DNA from 3 places in the Streptomyces broussonetiae genome. Region 3 is predicted to be linked to each of the others. Evidence: riboswitches for the same ligand, from Rfam matches in the RefSeq annotation. Region 3 holds a riboswitch; each other region holds the start of a gene.
The links. A riboswitch is a leader RNA that binds a small molecule or an ion and turns the genes downstream of it on or off. The one in region 3 is predicted to bind S-adenosylmethionine.

Region 1: it holds a riboswitch for S-adenosylmethionine, as region 3 does, so the genes downstream of both, GQF42_RS47180 (putative leader peptide) here and GQF42_RS13715 (aminotransferase class V-fold PLP-dependent enzyme) in region 3, are expected to answer to the same signal.
Region 2: it holds a riboswitch for S-adenosylmethionine, as region 3 does, so the genes downstream of both, thrC (threonine synthase) here and GQF42_RS13715 (aminotransferase class V-fold PLP-dependent enzyme) in region 3, are expected to answer to the same signal.

The regions. Positions count from the first base shown of each region.
Region 1 covers NZ_CP047020.1:494,468-500,441, forward strand. The annotation lists gene GQF42_RS02510 (NtaA/DmoA family FMN-dependent monooxygenase) at 1-343, shown strand, start outside; gene GQF42_RS02515 (LLM class F420-dependent oxidoreductase) at 435-1,358, shown strand; gene GQF42_RS02520 (DUF1684 domain-containing protein) at 1,434-2,258, shown strand; SAM riboswitch class IV at 2,347-2,460, shown strand; gene GQF42_RS47180 (putative leader peptide) at 2,495-2,611, shown strand; gene GQF42_RS02525 (ABC transporter substrate-binding protein) at 2,826-4,445, shown strand; gene GQF42_RS02530 (ABC transporter permease) at 4,449-5,408, shown strand; gene GQF42_RS02535 (ABC transporter permease) at 5,405-5,974, shown strand, end outside.
Region 2 covers NZ_CP047020.1:4,534,728-4,540,701, forward strand. The annotation lists gene GQF42_RS20930 (cold-shock protein) at 4-207, opposite strand; gene GQF42_RS20935 (MoaD/ThiS family protein) at 640-915, opposite strand; gene thrC (threonine synthase) at 912-2,195, opposite strand; SAM riboswitch class I at 2,213-2,356, opposite strand; gene GQF42_RS20945 (glucosyl-3-phosphoglycerate synthase) at 2,517-3,461, shown strand; gene GQF42_RS20950 (alpha,alpha-trehalose-phosphate synthase (UDP-forming)) at 3,548-4,966, shown strand; gene otsB (trehalose-phosphatase) at 4,942-5,802, opposite strand; gene GQF42_RS20960 (DUF3263 domain-containing protein) at 5,867-5,974, opposite strand, start outside.
Region 3 covers NZ_CP047020.1:2,966,767-2,972,740, reverse strand. The annotation lists gene qcrB (cytochrome bc1 complex cytochrome b subunit) at 1-1,135, shown strand, start outside; gene trpD (anthranilate phosphoribosyltransferase) at 1,262-2,335, shown strand; SAM riboswitch class IV at 2,401-2,517, shown strand; gene GQF42_RS13715 (aminotransferase class V-fold PLP-dependent enzyme) at 2,665-4,038, shown strand; gene GQF42_RS13710 (Lrp/AsnC family transcriptional regulator) at 4,075-4,356, opposite strand; gene GQF42_RS13705 (rhomboid family intramembrane serine protease) at 4,353-5,096, opposite strand; gene GQF42_RS13700 (hypothetical protein) at 5,252-5,491, shown strand; gene GQF42_RS13695 (NYN domain-containing protein) at 5,560-5,974, shown strand, end outside.

The DNA of each region.
Region 1 (5,974 bases), 2.5 Mb from region 3:
GCGCACGGTGATGGCCGAATGGCGGGCGAAGGCGGAGGCGCACGGCTGGTCGCTGCGCGAGACCGTCATCGCGCTCGGCCCGCAGCGCGGGCACGTCGGCACCCCGTCCGGCCTGGCCGACAAGTTCGCCCACTTCGTGCGGCACGGCGCGATCGACGGCTTCAACATCACGCCCTACCTCATCCCCGACGGCCTCGACGACATCGTCGACCTGCTCGTCCCGGAACTGCAGGAACGCGGGATCTACCGCACCGAGTACACCGGCACCACCCTGCGCGAGCACCTCGGCCTGCGCGCACCCCTCATCCACAGGTCCGCACCGGACCGACGACAGGCGGGCTGAGCCCCCGAGCCGGCCCTTGTACACATGACTGACAAGAAGCTGTCACACGCCGACCGGAATGCGGGTTCGGCCGACGCCCGTTCTGACTGACATGACTGTTGGAGTAGCGCTCAACGCGTCCGACGCGCCGAACCAGGTCGACGCCACCGTCCAACTGGCCAAGGAAGCCGCGGAGTTCGGTGTCACGTCGGCCTGGTTCGGGCAGACCTTCGGCGCGGACTCACCCCAGCTCGCGGGGATCGTCGGGCGCGAGGTGCCCGGACTGCAGGTCGGCACCTCCGCTATCCCCGTCTTCGGCCGGCACCCGCTGCTCGTCTCCAGCCAGGCCCAGACCGCCCAGGCCGCGACCCACGGCCGCTACCACCTCGGTCTGGCTCTGGGCACGAAACTGCTGACGGAGACGGGCTTCGGCCTGCCTTTCGAACGGCCCATCGCCCGGCTGCGCGAATTCCTCACCGCCCTGCGGCAGTTGACCAAGACCGGTACGGCCGACTTTCACGGCGAGCTGCTCACCGCCACCACACCGATCCCGGCGCGGGTACCAGGTGCCGAGAACGGCGTCCCCCTACTCGTCGCCGCGATGGGGCCGCAGGCTCTGCGGGCCAGCGGCGAGCTTGCCGACGGCATCCTGCCCTATCTGGCAGGACCGCGCGCCCTGGCCGACCACATCGTGCCCGCCCTGAACGCCGCGGCCGAGGCCGCAGGCCGCCCCGCGCCCAGGATCGTGGCCCTGGTGCCCGGCGTGGTCACGGACGATGTCGATGCGGTGCGGGCCAAGGCCGCCGAGAACCTCGCCTTCTACGAACAGATCCCGTCCTACGCGCGAGTCATCGAACTCTCCGGCGGCCGGCGGGCCGCCGACCTGGCCGTGATCGGCGACGAGAAGACGGTCGAGGCCGAGGTACGCCGTTACCGCGACGCCGGCGCCACCGAGGTCGTGTTCTCGGGCACCGAGATCGCGGGAGAAGGCGATCGCCGACGCACCTGGCGACTCCTCGGCGAACTGGCCGGCTGAGTACACCCGTCCGCTCGACAACCCCCTGTATCCCCTGCCCGAAGGCCCCCCCCCCCGGCACAAAGGAGATTCCCCATGACCACCGAGGCCGCCACCACGGACCTCCACGCCTTCACCGAGACCTGGCTGGAGTGGTACCGAGCCCAGGAGGCCCGGCTCGCCGCCCCGCACGGGTTCCTGGCGATCACCGGCCTGCACTGGCTCGACGACCGACCCCAGCGCTTCCCGGACGCGCCCGGCGCGTGGCGCACCGGCCCCGAAGGCGTCGTCGTAGACCTCGACGACGCCGAGGAATTGGTCGTCGACGGGGCGCCGGTGCGCGGCGAGCACCGCTTCGGCGTGCTTCCCGAGCGCGGCGGCGTCGACGCCCTCTGGGGAGACGCCGTCATCGAGGTCGCCAGGCGCGGCGGCCAGGACATCGTGCGCCCCCGGCACCCGGACGCGCCGCTGCGCACGGCTTTCACCGGAACGCCCGCCTACGCCCCCGACCCGCGCTGGGCCGTGACGGGCCGCTACATCCCCTTCGACACTCCGCGGCCGACCACCGTGGGCGCCGCGGTCGAGGGCCTTGAGCATGTCTACGACGCCCCGGGCAGAGTCGAGTTCGAACTCGACGGGCGCCCGCTGTCGCTGACCGCGTTCCCCGGCCACGGTGCGGGACGGCTGATGGTGCTGTTCACCGACGAGACCTCCGGGGTCACCACCTACGCCGCCAACCGGGCCCTGGCCCTCGATCCGCCCGCCGCCGACGGTACGGTCGCCCTGGACTTCAACCGTGCCACCAACCTGCCGTGCGCCTACACGGACCTGGCCACCTGCCCGCTGCCCCCAGTCGAGAACCGGCTGCCGGTGGCGATCGAAGCCGGTCAGAAGATCCCCCGCGAGCGCGGCGGCTCCTGAGCTGGACGCACTCTCGCCCCGACTCCCCATACAAGGCGTCCTTTTGCGCCATTGACGTACGACAAGACCGCTCCGTACGATCACGAACGGCATTGAGTGTCAGCGTCAAGCCCTGGCTCGCTGACCGGCAACCCTCCCACGCGGTGGGGTGCTCCAGGTGAAAGCCCGGCGGGATCACCGATGATGTCCGCAAGCGCGTGGCCCCGTGACCGGGGCCGGATATGTGGAGGACCGATATGCGGCACGGTGGTGACCTCAGCGCCCGCTTCACCGGCGCCACCGTGTTCTCCCGGCTCTCGCGCCGGCGTCACATCGACCTCAAGCGCTCGACCAGCTGTCTCTGTCAGGCCTGACGGGCCTTCCCGCCGCTGGTCGCAGTACGGCATCTGTCGTCGCACCCGCCTGCGCCTGATCTCCGTCTGTCTTTGATCCCCCCTTTTCGCTCTGCTCCCCGTCTGCACAGCGCTCCCTCGGCACCGGCGTCGCGCCGGCCGGGGCCGCACGCCCACGCACGGCCGTGCCCTGCACCACACCCGTGCCTGGTGACACGAGTAGGAGAAGCCCTCCGTGACTGCACTTTCCGATGTCAGAACCTCCCGGTGGGCGGCACTGACCGCCCTTGTGACCACCAGTGTTCTGCTGACCGCCTGCGGCTCCGGCGGCGGCGGTTCCGGCAGCGGCGCCGGGCAGCCCAAGTCCGGCGGCACCCTGACCTTCGCGGTGGGTTCGGACGCCGGCTGCGTGGATCCGCAGCAGGTCGCCAGCAACGAGACCATCTACTCGGTGCGCCAGATCGTGGACTCCCTGACGGACCAGGACCCGAAGACCGGCAAGATCGTGCCGTGGCTGGCGAAGAGCTGGAAGGTCAGTTCCGACGCCACGACGTTCACGTTCCATCTGAGGTCGGGTGTCACCTTCAGCGACGGCTCGAAGCTGACCGCGCAGGTCGTCAAGGACAACTTCGACGCGGTGCCTAAGCTCGGCGCCCTGGGGACGCTCGCCGAGGGCTACCTGAGCGGCGTCAAGAGCACCACGGCGGTCGACCCGCTCACCGTCAAGGTGACCTTCAGCCAGCCCAACGCCCAGTTTCTGCAGGCGACTTCGACCCACTCGCTGGGGATCGAGTCGTCGGCGAGCGTGAAGGAGACCCCGCAGCAGAAGTGCAGCGACGGGGTGATCGGATCCGGGCCCTTCGTGCTGAAGCAGTACGTGCAGAACCAGTCGATCACCCTGACCAAGCGCACGGGATACACGTGGGGTTCCTCGCGGTGGAGCAAGAAGGGCGAGGCGTACCTGGACAAGCTGGTGTTCAAGGTTGTCCAGGAGGCGGGCGTACGGGCCGGAAGTCTCCAGTCCGGCCAGGTCGACGCGATCAGCAGCGTCGGCAAGGCCAACGAGGCGGCGCTCAAGGGCGGTCAGGTCACCCTGCAGCGACGGGCCAACCCCGGCGTCGTGTTCGGCCTCGGCCTCAACAACTCACGGCCGGCCCTGAAGGACGCGCGAGTGCGCCAGGCGATCCTGTACGCCGTCGACCGGCAGCAGATCGCGGACACCGTGTTCCCGACCGGCACCCAGCCGGCGACCAGCGTCCTCGCCCACACCACACCCGACCACACCAGCCTCGCCTCCGACCTGGCGTCCGACGCGGCCAAAGCCAAGTCCCTGCTGGACGCGGCCGGCTGGAAGACCGGCAGCGACGGCATCCGCACCAAGGACGGCAAGAAGCTGAGCCTGACCGTCAAGTGGTTCCCCAACGCCTCCACCAACCAGCCCGCGCTGGAGCTGATCCAGCAGCAGCTCAAGGCCGTCGGTGTCGACGTGGCCCTCAAGCAGCTCCAGGTCACGCAGTTCGCCCCAACCCTCCAGTCGGGTGACTTCGACGCGGCGTGGGGGAACGTGACCCGCGCCGACCCGGACATCCTGCGCAGCTCCTTCTCCACCAAGCTGGCCAACTTCTACCACCTGCCTGCGAGTTCCCTCGACACGGCGCTCTCCGAACAGGCCGCGACCGTCGACCCGGCCAAGCGCAGGCAACTGGTCACCCAGGCACAGCAGTCGCTCGTGCAGAACGCCTACTACGTGCCGGTGGTGGAACTCCAGACCCAGCTCGGGGTGTCGAAGAAGGTGCACGACCTGAACTTCGACGCCTCCAGCCGGATCCAGCTGCACGACACCTGGATCGGGTAGCGCATGCGCCGCTATGTGATCAAACGGCTCGGCCAGGCGGCCGGGGTGCTGTGGGCGGCCTACACGGTCTCGTTCCTGGTGCTGGACTACCTGCCGGGCGATCCGGTCACGGCAATGGCCAGTGCCGGAATGGACTCGGGGCAGGTCGACCCGCAGCAGATCGCCGCCCTGCGGCACGAGTACGGCTTCGACAAGCCGGTGCTGGTGCAATACGCCGAGTACCTCGGCCGGGCGGTGCGCGGGGACTTCGGCGACTCGGTGTCCACCGGCCGCCCAGTCACCTCGACACTGGCCGACGCGCTGCCGCAGACCCTCCAGCTGACCGGGGCGGCCCTGCTGCTCGCGGTGGCCCTCGGCGGCGGTCTGGCGGTGCTGGCCACCTATACCTCTCGGCGCTGGCTGCGGCAGCTGCTGCTGTCGCTGCCGCCGCTGGGGGTGTCTGTCCCGACGTTCTGGGTGGGGCTGCTGCTCGTCGAGACGTTCTCCTTCCGGCTGCACTGGTTCCCCGCGTTCGGCAACGACGGATTCAAGGGGCTGGTATTGCCTGCGCTGACTCTGGCGGTGCCGACCGGTGCGCAGATCGCGCAGGTGCTCGCAAAGAGCCTGCTCACCGCACTGGACCAAGCGTATGTGGAGACTGCCCGGGCCAAGGGTGCCGACCGGTGGCGGGTCCATCTGCGGCACGCCCTGCGCAACGCCTCTCTCCCAGCGCTGACGGTCGTCGGCCTGCTGGTGGGGCAACTGATCGCCGGTTCGGTCGTCGTCGAGACGGTGTTCTCCCGCGACGGCCTCGGCCGCGTCACCGCCGCGGCAGTCACCGCCCAGGACATCCCGCTGGTCCAGGGGGTGGTGGTGTTCGGGGCACTGATCTTCGTGACGACGAACCTGGTCATCGACCTGGTCTATCCACTCCTCGACCCCCGGATCGTGGTGACCTCGGACAGAAAGGCGGCCCTCGCATGAGCCAGAGCCTTGTCGACGACCCCGCCGAAGCGGCACTGGGACCGGCCCGCCCCGTCGCGGCGGGGCCGGAACCTGATCCCGGGCGCCGCGTGGACGTAGGGCGGCTGCTGCGGTTCGTGGTGCGCCGCCCGGGGCTGCTGCTGTCGGTGGTCGTCCTCGTGCTGGTGGTGCTGGCCTCGTTCTGGCCCGATCTGTTCACCTCGCAGGACCCGCTGAAGGGCGTGCCGTCGCAGAACTTCCGCGGCCCGAGCGGCAGTCACTGGTTCGGCACCGACGAGTTGGGCCGCGATGTGTTCTCCCGGGTCGTCCACGGAGCCCAACTGTCCCTGAAGGCAACGCTGATCGCGGTACTGGTGGCGTTCGTGGTCGGCGGGCTGCTGGGGGTGGTCGCCGGGTTCGTGGGCCGCTGGGTGGACGACGTGCTGATGCGCTTCGTCGACGTGCTGCTGGCCATCCCGGCGTTGTTCACGTCCCTGGCCCTGGTCACCGCGCTGGGCTACGGCACGGTGAAGGTGGCGGTCGCGGTCGGCATCGCCAGTGTGGCCGCGTTCGCGCGGGTGGCGCGC
Region 2 (5,974 bases), 1.6 Mb from region 3:
CGTTCAGGCGCTGAGGCGAACCATGTCGGCCTGCGGGCCCTTCTGGCCCTGCGAGATCTCGAACTCCACCCGCTGCCCCTCTTCAAGGGTGCGGTAGCCGTCCATCTGAATGGCGCTGTAATGGACGAAGACGTCCGCACCACCGTCGACCGCGATGAAGCCGTACCCCTTCTCCGCGTTGAACCACTTGACGGTGCCCTGAGCCATGCCTAACTCCCCTATTACTGGCCCTTGCACAGATCCACACTTCGCGGACCCGGGTCAGACCTCACCCCCCATCGGTCGGGGGCGTGCGCCGGAACGCGTCGACCGCGGCTGAATGTATCTGTCCAACTGCCGTCTGCAACAGGTCAATCGGACGAGAAATCTGGACGAGCCCGGTCCGGAATCTACCTAAACTTCGGCTGAATTCAGGGCAAGTCGGGCCGCGCAAAGCGGAACAAAAGCCACAGAAAGCCCGCACACTTTGGCTGCTTCTTATCGGGCCCGCGGTGGGGAATCCGGGGCCCGTGACCTTCGAGATCGGAACGCGTTCCCCAACTCTACCGCGCTCAATCACGCTGAATGGCCCCCTCCGTTTCTCTCACGGAAGGGGCCATTCGATGAACAGTCGGTAACTGCGGTTACCGAGGGTATATATCAGCCGCCGGCGACCGCCGGAATGATGGAGACACCGGCGCCGTCGGGGGTCACCGTCTCAAGGCCCTGCTCGAAGCGGACGTCGTCGTCGTTGACGTAGACATTCACGAACCGGCGCAGCTTGCCCTGGTCGTCCAGGACACGGGCGGAGATCCCGGTGTGGTTCTTCTCCAGGTCCTCGATGACCTCGGCGAGGGTCGCCCCCTCGGCGGCGACCTCGGCCCGGCCGCCGGTGTAGGTGCGCAGGATGGTGGGGATGCGAACGGTCACGCTCATGCGAGGCCAGCCTCTCGGAAGGAGTCCAGGGTCGGGCGGATGGTGGCGCTCAGGCCGGTGCCGGCCACCGCGTCGAGGGTCTTGAGCCCGTCGCCGGTGTTGAGGACCACCGTGGTCTTCGCCGGGTCCAGGAGGCCTTCCTTGAGCAGCTTGCGGGTGACGCCGACCGTCACACCGCCCGCCGTCTCCGCGAAGACGCCCTCCGTGCGGGCCAGCAGCTTGATCGCGTCGACGACTTCCTCGTCGGTCACGTCCTCCACCGCACCGCCGGTACGGCGCGCGATGTCCAGGACGTACGGCCCGTCGGCCGGGTTGCCGATGGCGAGGGACTTGGCGATGGTGTTCGGCTTCTGCGGGCGGACCACGTCGTGACCGGCCTTGAAGGCGGTGGACACCGGCGAGCAGCCCGCGGCCTGCGCGCCGAAGATCTTGTACGGCCTGTCCTCGACCAGGCCCAGCTCGATCAGCTCCTTCAGACCCTTGTCGATCTTCGTGAGCTGGGAGCCGGAGGCGATCGGGATCACCAGCTGGTCCGGCAGCCGCCAGCCGAGCTGCTCGCAGATCTCGTACGCCAGGGTCTTGGAGCCCTCCGCGTAGTACGGGCGCAGGTTGACGTTGACGAAGCCCCAGCCCTCGCCGGCCGGGTCGCCGATCAGCTCGGAACAGAAGCGGTTGACGTCGTCGTAGTTCCCCTCGATGCCGACCAGCTCGCCGCCGTAGACCGCGGCCATGACGACCTTGCCCTCCTCCAGGTCGTGCGGGATGAACACGCAGGACCGGAAGCCGGCGCGGGCGGCGGCGGCACCGACGGCACCCGCCAGGTTGCCCGTGGAGGAGCAGGACAGGGTGGTGAAGCCGAAGGCGCGGGCGGCCTCCAGGGCCTGGGCGACGACGCGGTCCTTGAAGGAGTGCGTCGGGTTGCCGGAGTCGTCCTTCACGAACAGCTCGCCGGTGACGCCCAGTTCGCGGGCGAGGTTGTCGGCCTTGACGAGGTTGGTCCAGCCCGGGTTCAGGTTCGGCTTGTCGGCCACGTCCGCCGGGACGGGCAGCAGGGGCGCGTACCGCCAGATGCTGGCCGGACCGGACTCGATCCGCCGGCGCAGTTCCTCGGTGTCGTAGCCGGAGAAGTCGTAGGCGGCCTCCAGCGGACCGAAACACTCCTCGCACGCGAAGACCGGGCCGAGCGGGACGCGGTGACCGCACTCGCGACAGCTCAGCGCCACGGCGGGACCGAGGTCGACGGTGGAGGTGCTGGAACTTGCAACTGTCTGCACAGCCATGGAGGCGAGGCCCTTTCTCCTCATCTTCCTCACGACGCATCTCGCCGTGAGACGGATTTGGCACCTTCCCTAGCCGGGAGCCTCGCTTGTGAAAAACGAGACCGGCTGGAGGGTTGCCGGGGCTTCATCGGGCCGTGTCCCTCTGCCCCTCTGGATGAGCTGTATGCGGTTGTGGAACGCGCGCGCCCCTCGACATGCGATGGTCATCGGCGTTGCTCAAGACTGTAACCGAAGCCCAGGACAGTTGAGATAGTCGTCCGAACCGCGAGATTGATCACCGCATGACCCCACGTGATCACGAACAGTGAGGAGCCACAGACCGTGCTGGAAGAAGTCGAGCGCTGGCTGGCCACCCGTTCCTGGTCCGTGGCCGACCGCCCGCTGCACCGGATCCTGGCCGCCAAGCAGCGCACGGGCCAGACGATCAGCGTCGTGCTGCCCGCGCTCAACGAGGAGCAGACCGTCGGCGACATCGTCACGGCCATCCGCCGCGACCTCGTGGAGGAGGTCCGTCTCGTCGACGAGATCGTCGTCGTCGACTCCGGCTCCACCGACCGCACCTCCCAGGTCGCCGCCGCCGCGGGCGCGCGGGTCGTTCACCGCGACGAGATCCTGCCCCGCATCGCGGCCGTCCCCGGCAAGGGTGAAGTCCTGTGGCGCTCGCTTCTCGTCACCTCCGGGGACATCATCTGTTTCATCGACGCGGACCTCAGGGAGTTCTCCTCCGACTTCGTCTCGGGAATCGTCGGCCCGCTGCTCACCGACCCCGAGGTGGCCCTGGTCAAGGCCATGTACGACCGCCCTCTCGGCTCGGCCGCCGGGCAGGGCGGACGGGTCACCGAGCTGATGGCCCGCCCGCTGCTGAACATGCACTGGCCGCAGCTGGCCGGGTTCGTGCAGCCGCTCGGCGGCGAGTACGCGGCCCGCCGCGGCCTGCTGGAACAACTGCCCTTCCCGGTCGGCTACGGCGTGGAACTGGGCATGCTGGTCGACGCCCTGCACCTGGTGGGCCTCGACGCGCTGGCCCAGGTGGACGTCGGCGTGCGCAGGCACCGGCACCAGGACGGCCAGGCGCTCGGCCGGATGGCCGCGGCCATCTACCGCACCGCCCAGCTCCGGCTGGCCCGGGGCCACCTGGTGCGCCCCTCGCTGACCCAGTTCGAGCGGGGCGAGGACGGCTTCGAGCCGCGCACCTACTCGGTGGACACCGAGGAGCGGCCGCCGATGGTGGAGATCGCGGAGTACGCCGAGCGCAAGGTGGCCTGAGGAGGATGGCCTGAGTTCGTATACGGCGGCGGTGTCGGGCGTGGGCACACGTTTGAGGGTTTCCGGGCCGGGCTAGGTTGAGGACCATGGCTTCCACGCACGGTGCCGAGGTGCTGGTCGCGTCCAACCGCGGCCCGGTTTCGTACACGGCGGACGAGAAGGGCTCGCTGCGCGCCAAGCGGGGCGGCGGCGGGCTGGTCTCGGGGCTGTCGGCCATCGGGTCGGACGCGGACTCGGTGTGGGTGTGCGCGGCGCTGGGCGACGGCGACCGGGAGGCCGTCCGGCGGGCGCAGGGCGGGCTGCTGCCGGCCGAGGACACCGGCGGGCAGCGGGTGCGGATGCTGGACATCGCCCCGGACGTCTTCGCCGACGCGTACAACGGGATCGCCAACTCGGTGCTGTGGTTCGTCCACCACATGCTGTACCAGACCCCGCTGGAGCCGGTCTTCGACGCGCGGTTCCGGCGGCAGTGGGCGTCGTACCAGGCCTACAACCGGGCGTTCGCGGAGGCGCTGGCCGAGGAGGCGGCCGTGGGGGCCGCGGTGGTCGTGCAGGACTACCACCTCGCGCTCGCGCCCCGGATGCTCCGGCACCTCAGGCCCGACCTGCGCATCGGCCACTTCTCGCACACCCCGTGGGCCCCGCCGGACTACTTCCGGCTGCTGCCCGACGACATCGCGGCCGAGTTGCTGCAGGGCATCCTGGGCGCGGACCGGGCGGCCTTCCTGACGGGGCGCTGGGCGGACGCGTTCACGGCGTGCTGCGAGGCGGTCCTCGGACCCGGGATCACCACGGGTACGGCGATCGGCGTGCACGGGCTCGGCGCGGACGCGGACTTCCTGCGCACACGGGCGCACGAGCCGGACGTGGACGAGCGGATGACGGCGCTGCGCCGCGAGATCGGCGAGAACCGCAGGACGATCGTCCGGGTGGACCGCACCGAGCTGTCCAAGAACATCGTGCGCGGACTGCTGGCGTACCGGCAGCTGCTGGACGACCACCCCGAGTGGCGCGAGCGCGTGGTGCACCTCGCGTTCGCCTACCCCTCCCGGCAGGATCTCGCCGTGTACCGGGAGTACACCGCCGAGGTGCAGCGGGTCGCGGAGGAGATCAACGCGCAGTACGGGACGGCTGGTTGGCGCCCGGTGGTGCTGCACGTCAAGGACGACTTCGCGCGCTCGCTCGCCGCGTACCGGCTCGCCGACGTCGCCCTGGTCAATCCGATCCGGGACGGTATGAACCTGGTCGCCAAGGAGGTGCCGGTCGTCTCCGACGAGGGGTGCGTGCTGGTGCTGTCGCGGGAGGCCGGGGCGTACGAGGAGCTGGGCGAGGACGCGATCGGGGTGAACCCGTACGACATCGGGGGTATGGCCCAGGCGCTGCACGCGGCGCTGGGCATGCCGGCGGGCGAGCGGGCGGAGCGGTCCAAGCGGCTGGCCGCGGCGGCCACGGCGCTGCCGCCCGCGAAGTGGTTCCTGGATCAGCTGGCCGCGCTGGAGCGGTGATCGATCTCGGCCGCCAGCGACCGCAGCAGCGCGACGACGCCGGCCGGGCCGTCGACCACCACGTCCGCCCGTTCGGCCAGTTCCGTGACCTCCGTGCTGCCGCTGCAGACCAGCAGGCCGGGGACGCCGTCCGAGCGGAGCTGCTCGACGGCTGCGAAGGCGGGCAGATCGCCCAGGTCGTCGCCGGCGTAGAGGACCGACTCGGCGCCGGTCTTGCGGACGAACTCGCCGAGCGCCGCGCCCTTGTCCACACCCGGCGGGCGCAGTTCCAGGACCATGCGGCCGGGTTCGACGATCAGGCCGTGGCGGGCGGCGAGATCGGCGAGCGGGGCGCGCAGGGCCTCGAACGCGGCCTCGGGGTCGGCGGCGCGGCGGGTGTGGACCGCGACCGCCCGGCCCTTCTCCTCGATCCAGGTGCCGGGCCAGGCACCGGCCCGGTCCAGGACGCCCGGCAGCTCCGCGCGGACCGCGGCGACGCCGGGGTGCGGGGCGGGGGCGGTGACGGTGCCGGTGACGGCGTCCCAGCGTTCGGCGCCGTAGTGGCCGAGGACGGTGAGGTGGTCCAGGCCGGGGACGCCGGCGAAGCCGCCGTAGCGGACCGCGACGCCGGCCGGGCGGCCGGTGATCACGGCGACGGAGGCGACCTTGGGGGCGAGGGCGGCGAGGGCGGGTACGGCGTCGGGGTGGGCGCGGGCCTGTTCGGGGTCGGCGACGATGGGGGCCAGTGTGCCGTCGAAGTCCAGGCCGACGATCGCTGCGCCGGGCTGCGCGAGCAGCGCGGCGAGTCCGTCCCGGCCGGGCCGGGTCTGCGGGGTGGGCAGAGCGTCAGCGTCCATACAGCGACAGTATCCAGCGCGGCCCGTTGTCACGCCTGGGGCTGCGCCTCCTCTCCCGCCCGGTTCAGCGCTCCGTACGGCGGGCGTCCCTGACCCGGCGCAGGCGGTTCACCGTCACCGGGTCGTGGGCCAGGGCCCGCTCGTCGTCGAGGAGGGCGTTGAGGAGCTGGTA
Region 3 (5,974 bases):
CTCGCTCCCGGACGACCTGCTCTCCGGCACCGGTGTCCGCTTCATGGAGGGCGCGATCCTGTCCGTGCCGATCATCGGCACGTACCTGTCGATGTTCCTCTTCGGCGGAGAGTTCCCCGGCCACGACTTCGTCGCCCGGTTCTACTCGATCCACATCCTGCTGCTGCCGGGCATCATGCTCGGTCTGGTGGTCGGCCACCTGATCCTGGTCGTCTACCACAAGCACACGCAGTTCGCGGGCCCCGGCCGGAGCGAGAAGAACGTCGTCGGCATGCCGCTGCTGCCGGTCTACATGGCCAAGGCCGGAGGCTTCTTCTTCCTGGTCTTCGGTGTCATCGCGGCCATCGCGGCGGTCGCCCAGATCAACCCGATCTGGGCCATGGGTCCCTACCGTCCGGACCAGGTGTCCACCGGCGCCCAGCCCGACTGGTACATGGGCTTCGCCGAGGGTCTGATCCGCTTCATGCCGGGCTGGGAGATCAACCTGTGGGGCCACACGCTCGTCCTGGGCGTGTTCATCCCGCTGGTCCTCTTCCCGCTGGTCCTGGCGGCGATCGCGGTCTACCCGTTCATCGAGTCCTGGGTCACCGGCGACAAGAGCGAGCACCACATCCTGGACCGCCCGCGCAACGCCCCGACCCGTACCGCGTTCGGTGTCGCCTGGGTGACGATCTACATGATCACCCTGGTCGGCGGCGGCAACGACCTGTGGGCCACCCACTTCCACCTGTCGATCAACGCCGTGACCTGGTTCGTCCGGATCTTCTTCTTCGTCGGCCCGGTCATCGCCTTCATCGCCACCAAGCGGATCTGCCTGGGCCTGCAGCGCCGCGACCGCGACAAGGTGCTGCACGGCCGCGAGACCGGCATCATCAAGCGCCTGCCGCACGGTGAGTTCATCGAGGTGCACGAGCCGCTCAGCCAGGAGCAGCTGCACACGCTGACCTCGCACCGGCAGTACGAGCCGGCCCGGATCGGCCCGGCGGTGGACGAGAACGGTGTCCAGCGCAAGGTCGGGTCCACGGAGAAGCTGCGGGTCAAGCTGTCGAACGCCTACTACGGCGACGACAACCAGATCCCCAAGCCGACCGTTGACGAGTACAAGGAGATCGCGAGCGGCCACGGCCACCACTGATCCCCGCGTCGCCACGCCACACTGAAGGGCCCCGTCCGGCTTACGGACGGGGCCCTTCGCCCTGTCCTGGGGCCGATAGGGTGGAACCGACCACGGATTTCGCAGGTACGACACCCAGGAGCGGCTATGAGCGCTGTGACCCCCGCTGGAGGCGACACCGCGGCGGGCCGCTCCTGGCCCGCCCTGTTGAACGGCCTGCTCAGCGGCCACGACCTGGCTGCCGACGACACCGCGTGGGCGATGGACCGGATCATGCGCGGCGAGGCGACCGACGCGCAGATCGCCGGGTTCGCGGTGGCGCTGCGGGCCAAGGGACAGACGGTCGAGGAGATCACCGGTCTGGTCCGCACGATGTACGAGCACGCGAAGGTGATCGAGGTGCCCGGCCGGACCGTCGACATCGTCGGCACGGGCGGCGACGGGGCGAAGACGGTGAACATCTCCACGATGTCGTCGCTGGTCGTCGCGGGCACGGGCGCCAAGGTGGTGAAGCACGGCAACCGCGCCGCTTCCTCCTCCTCCGGTTCCTCCGACGTCCTGGAGAAGCTCGGCGTCAACCTCGACCTCACGCCCCGGCGGGTGGCCGAGGTCGCCGAGGAGGCCGGCATCACCTTCTGCTTCGCGGTGAAGTTCCATCCCGCGCTGCGCCATGTGGGCGCCGCCCGCGGCCAGTTGGGCATCCGTACGGTGTTCAACCTGCTCGGTCCGCTGACCAACCCGGCGAAGGTACGGGCCCAGGCGGTCGGCGTGGCCGTAGCGCAGGAGGCGCCGATCGTCGCGGGTGTGCTCGCGGAGCGGGGCAACTCCGCGCTGGTCTTCCGCGGCGACGACGGCCTGGACGAGCTGACCACGACGTCCACGTCCCACGTCTGGGTCGTGCGGGACGGCAAGGTCGCCGAGGAGGTCTTCGACCCGCGCGAGGTCGGCCTCCAGATGGTCCCCGTGGAGGCCCTGCGCGGTGGCGACCCGGGCCACAACGCGGAGGTGGCCCGCCGACTGCTCGAGGGCGAGCCGGGCCCGGTCCGCGACGCCGTCCTGCTCAACTCCGCGGCGGCCCTGGTCGCCCTGAACCCGGCGGACGCCCCGCTCTCCGAGCAACTGCGCGCGGGCATGGACCGGGCCGCCGAGTCGATCGACTCGGGTGCGGCGAAGCGGGCGCTGGAGCGCTGGGTGGCGGCCACCAACGCACAGCGGCCATGACGGGCGTCCCGCAATCCGGACCGGGGTTGCGGGACGACGATCAGTTGACGTAGTTTCCTGAACCAGGTCATGAGTGACAGTCATGAGGCCCCGGCCGACTGTCCGGCAACCCTCCGTCCGTGGCGGGGTGCCCCGGGTGAAGACCAGGTCGTAGGCAGCGAGGTCTACGGCAAGCGCGGACCCCTCGAGAAACCAGGGGTCCTGGTCGTCGAGGAGTCCTCCGTGAGCAAGCGAATGCGATAGGGCCGCCGAGCCCCGCCTCCGCGCACCCCTTCTTTCTCTTCTTTCCGTACGTCTTCTTTCGCGTACGTCCTCACGGGAGTTCACCCATGTCTGTCTTCACCGCTGCCGCCGACCAGTCCGTGTGCCGTGACAACTCGGGCGCGCTGCCCGTTCTGGGCCGGGATGTCACCGTTCCGCTCGTCACCGGGGGCGAGGTCACCTACGCGGCCCTCGACTACGCGGCCAGCGCCCCCGCCCTCCAGCGTGTCTGGGACGACGTGGCCGCCTACGCGCCCTACTACGGCAGCGTCCACCGCGGTGCCGGCTACCTCTCCCAGCTCTCCACCGACCTGTTCGAGAACGCCCGCGGCGCGGTCGCCGACTTCCTCGGCTGCCGTGCCGACGACCAGGTGGTCTTCACCCGCTCGACGACGGACTCCCTCAACCTGCTCGCCCGTGTCCTGCCCGCCGACTGCCAGGTCTTCGTCTTCGAGACCGAGCACCACGCCTCCCTGCTGCCCTGGCAGGACGCGAAGGTCACCTACCTCAACGCCCCGCGCACCCCGCGGCAGGCCGTCGAGACGCTGGAGCGGGCCCTCGCCGACCGTGACCCCCACGGCCCGGCCCTGGTCTGTGTCACCGGCGCCTCCAACGTCACCGGCGAGCTGTGGCCGGTGCGCGAGCTGGCCGCCGCCGCGCACGCCCACGGCGCCCGGATCGTCATCGACGCCGCCCAGCTGGCCCCGCACCACCCGGTGGACATCCGTGACCTGGACGTCGACTGGGTCGCCTTCTCGGGGCACAAGCTGTACGCCCCCTTCGGCTCCGGCGTCCTCGCCGGCCGCGCCGACTGGCTGCGCACGGCGGAGCCGTACCTCGCGGGCGGCGGCGCCAGCCGCAAGGTCACCCGGCGCGCGGACGGGGGAGTGGCCGTGGAGTGGCACGAGAGCGCCGCCCGGCACGAGGCGGGCTCCCCGAACGTCATCGGCGCCTACTCCATCGCCTCGGCCTGCAGGGCACTCACCGAGGCCGGCTGGGACGGCCTGGTCGCCCGCGAGCAGCACCTGATCGCCGAGGTGCGCGCGGGCCTGGCCGAGGTCCCGCAGGTGAAGGTGCTGTCCCTGTTCGGCGACGACGCGCCGCGCGTCGGCGTGATCTCCTTCGTGGTGGAGGGCTGGAACAGCTCCCACTTCGCCGCCGCGCTCTCCGCCGAGTACGGCATCGGCGTCCGGGACGGCCTCTTCTGCGCGCACCCCCTGGTCCGCACCCTGCTGGGCAGCGACCCCCAGACGCAGGGCGAGTGTGGAGCCCCGGAGGCGGCCCCGGGCGAGAAGTCCCTCAACGCCATCCGTGTCAGCTTCGGCGCGGGCACCCCGGACGAGCACGTCGAGCGCTTCGTGAGGGCGGTGAAGGAACTGGTGACCGTGGGCGCCAAGTGGACGTACCGCACGCAGGAGGGCCGCTGCGTGCCTGCCGCGTGAGGTGGTGCGCCCTTTGTCGAGGCGGCCTTCGGCCGGTCAGGAGTCCAGCCCGATCGCGAAGGCCGCCTCGAGGTCGTGCTGGGAGTAGGTACGGAACGCCACATGGGTGTCCGTGCCCTCCACCCCGGGGATCTTGCTGATCCGCCCGGGGATGACCTCGGCCAGATCCTCGTGCCGCTGCACCCGGACCATCGCGATCAGGTCGTACGTGCCGGTCACGGAGAACACCTCGCTCACCGAGTCCAGCGAAGCGATCTGCTCCGCGATCTCGGGGATCCGGTCCACGCTGGTCTTGATCAGGACGATCGCGGTGATCACGGCTGGTTCTCTCCCTCGGGTGCCGGAGCTGCGGTGCACTTCACTCTAGTCCCACGCCCGAAGCGCACCCACGCGTAGACGAAGCCCAGCCCGAACCCCACCAGGTGCGCCAGATACGCCACCCCGGGCCCGTCGGAGGCCTGCTCCGCGGCCGCCCACTGCACCGCCGCCCAGAACGGGAGCACGACCCAGGCCGGGAACCGCAGCGGCAGGAAGAGCAGGAACGGCAGCAGGCTGGTCACGCGGGCGCGCGGGAACAGATAGAGGAAGGCACCGAGGACCGCCGAGATCGCCCCGGACGCGCCCACCAGCGACTCCTCGGACGAGGCGTTGACGGCCGCGTAGCCCAGCAGGGCCAGATAGCCGCAGCCGGCGTAGAAGAGGGTGAACTCGGCCCGGCCCATCCGTTCCTCGGTCATCGCCCCGAAGACGAAGAGGAAGAGCATGTTGCCGAGCAGATGCACCCAGCTGCCGTGCACGAACAGCGCCGTCGCGGGCGTGAGGATCTCCCGGGCCGGCCCGTCGAACAGCTCGGCCGGCACCACGCCCCACTGCCGGAAGTAGGCCCGCTGGGCGGCCGCAAGGGCCGCCCCGGTGCCGTAGCCGGGGGTGAGTCCGGAGGCCGGGCCGAGGACGAAGAGCAGACAGCACAGGGCGATGAGGCCGTAGGTGATGGGTGCCGATGCACTCCGGACCGCTCGCAGGGTCCTGCCGGTCGCCGTGCTCCACTGGCTGATCATGAACACAGAGCATGACGTAACGGGACACAGGCCGACAGACCGCCTCGCCGTCGCGGACGGACGGGCGGCGAGTCCCCGGCAGGCCGTAGGGTTACGGCCACACGCGTCGGCCGGCGGCGCGGGAGAGACGCAACGAGAAGGAGCGGACTGCCACGATGACGGTTCCCCTGCCGACCGCGACCACCCGGTGGCGCTGCACCCTGTGCGGCAACCTGACCCGGTTCGACGTGACCCGTTCGTCGAAGGTCGTCGAGTACGTCCATCTCGATCTGGCCGGAGAGCCGACGGTGGAGGAGCGCGAGGTGGTCAGTGAGACCATCGAATCGGTGCGCTGTCGCTGGTGCAATGCGGTGGATCAGGTGGAACTCGTGGACAGGCCGGGCACCGACTCCTGAGCGGGGCGGCCCGAAAAGACGACGCGGCAGAAGTGACGCGGCAGAAGTGAACTAGTGGGGTGTGACGGATGGCGGAGACCGCAGGCGGGGGGCCGGGCGACGGCACCGCCGAGGTGCTTGACCGTCCGCTGCCCGACGGCGTGCGCCGCCGGGTCGTGCAGATCGTCTCGGACGGCTTCGGCGGGCTGACCGTGACCGAACTGCCCGCCCAGCTCAGGCAGTACGCCCGGTTCACCCCCAGTCGCCGGGCGAAGTTCGCCGCGAACGCGATGGCGGCGGCACTGGAGACCGATTCACTGTTCCGGCAGCGGATCGGGGAGAAGCTCAGAGAGGCGCAGCCGGAACTGACCGGCGCCCTCGACTCAGGCTCCCCGCCCCCGGCCGCGGACCCGCTCGACGTGGCGGCCGCGGCCTACGTACTGCGCCCGGCGGGCTGGGTGAAGCTGGTCGCCGCGGCCGGCGAGGAGGCCCAGCGCGCGGACG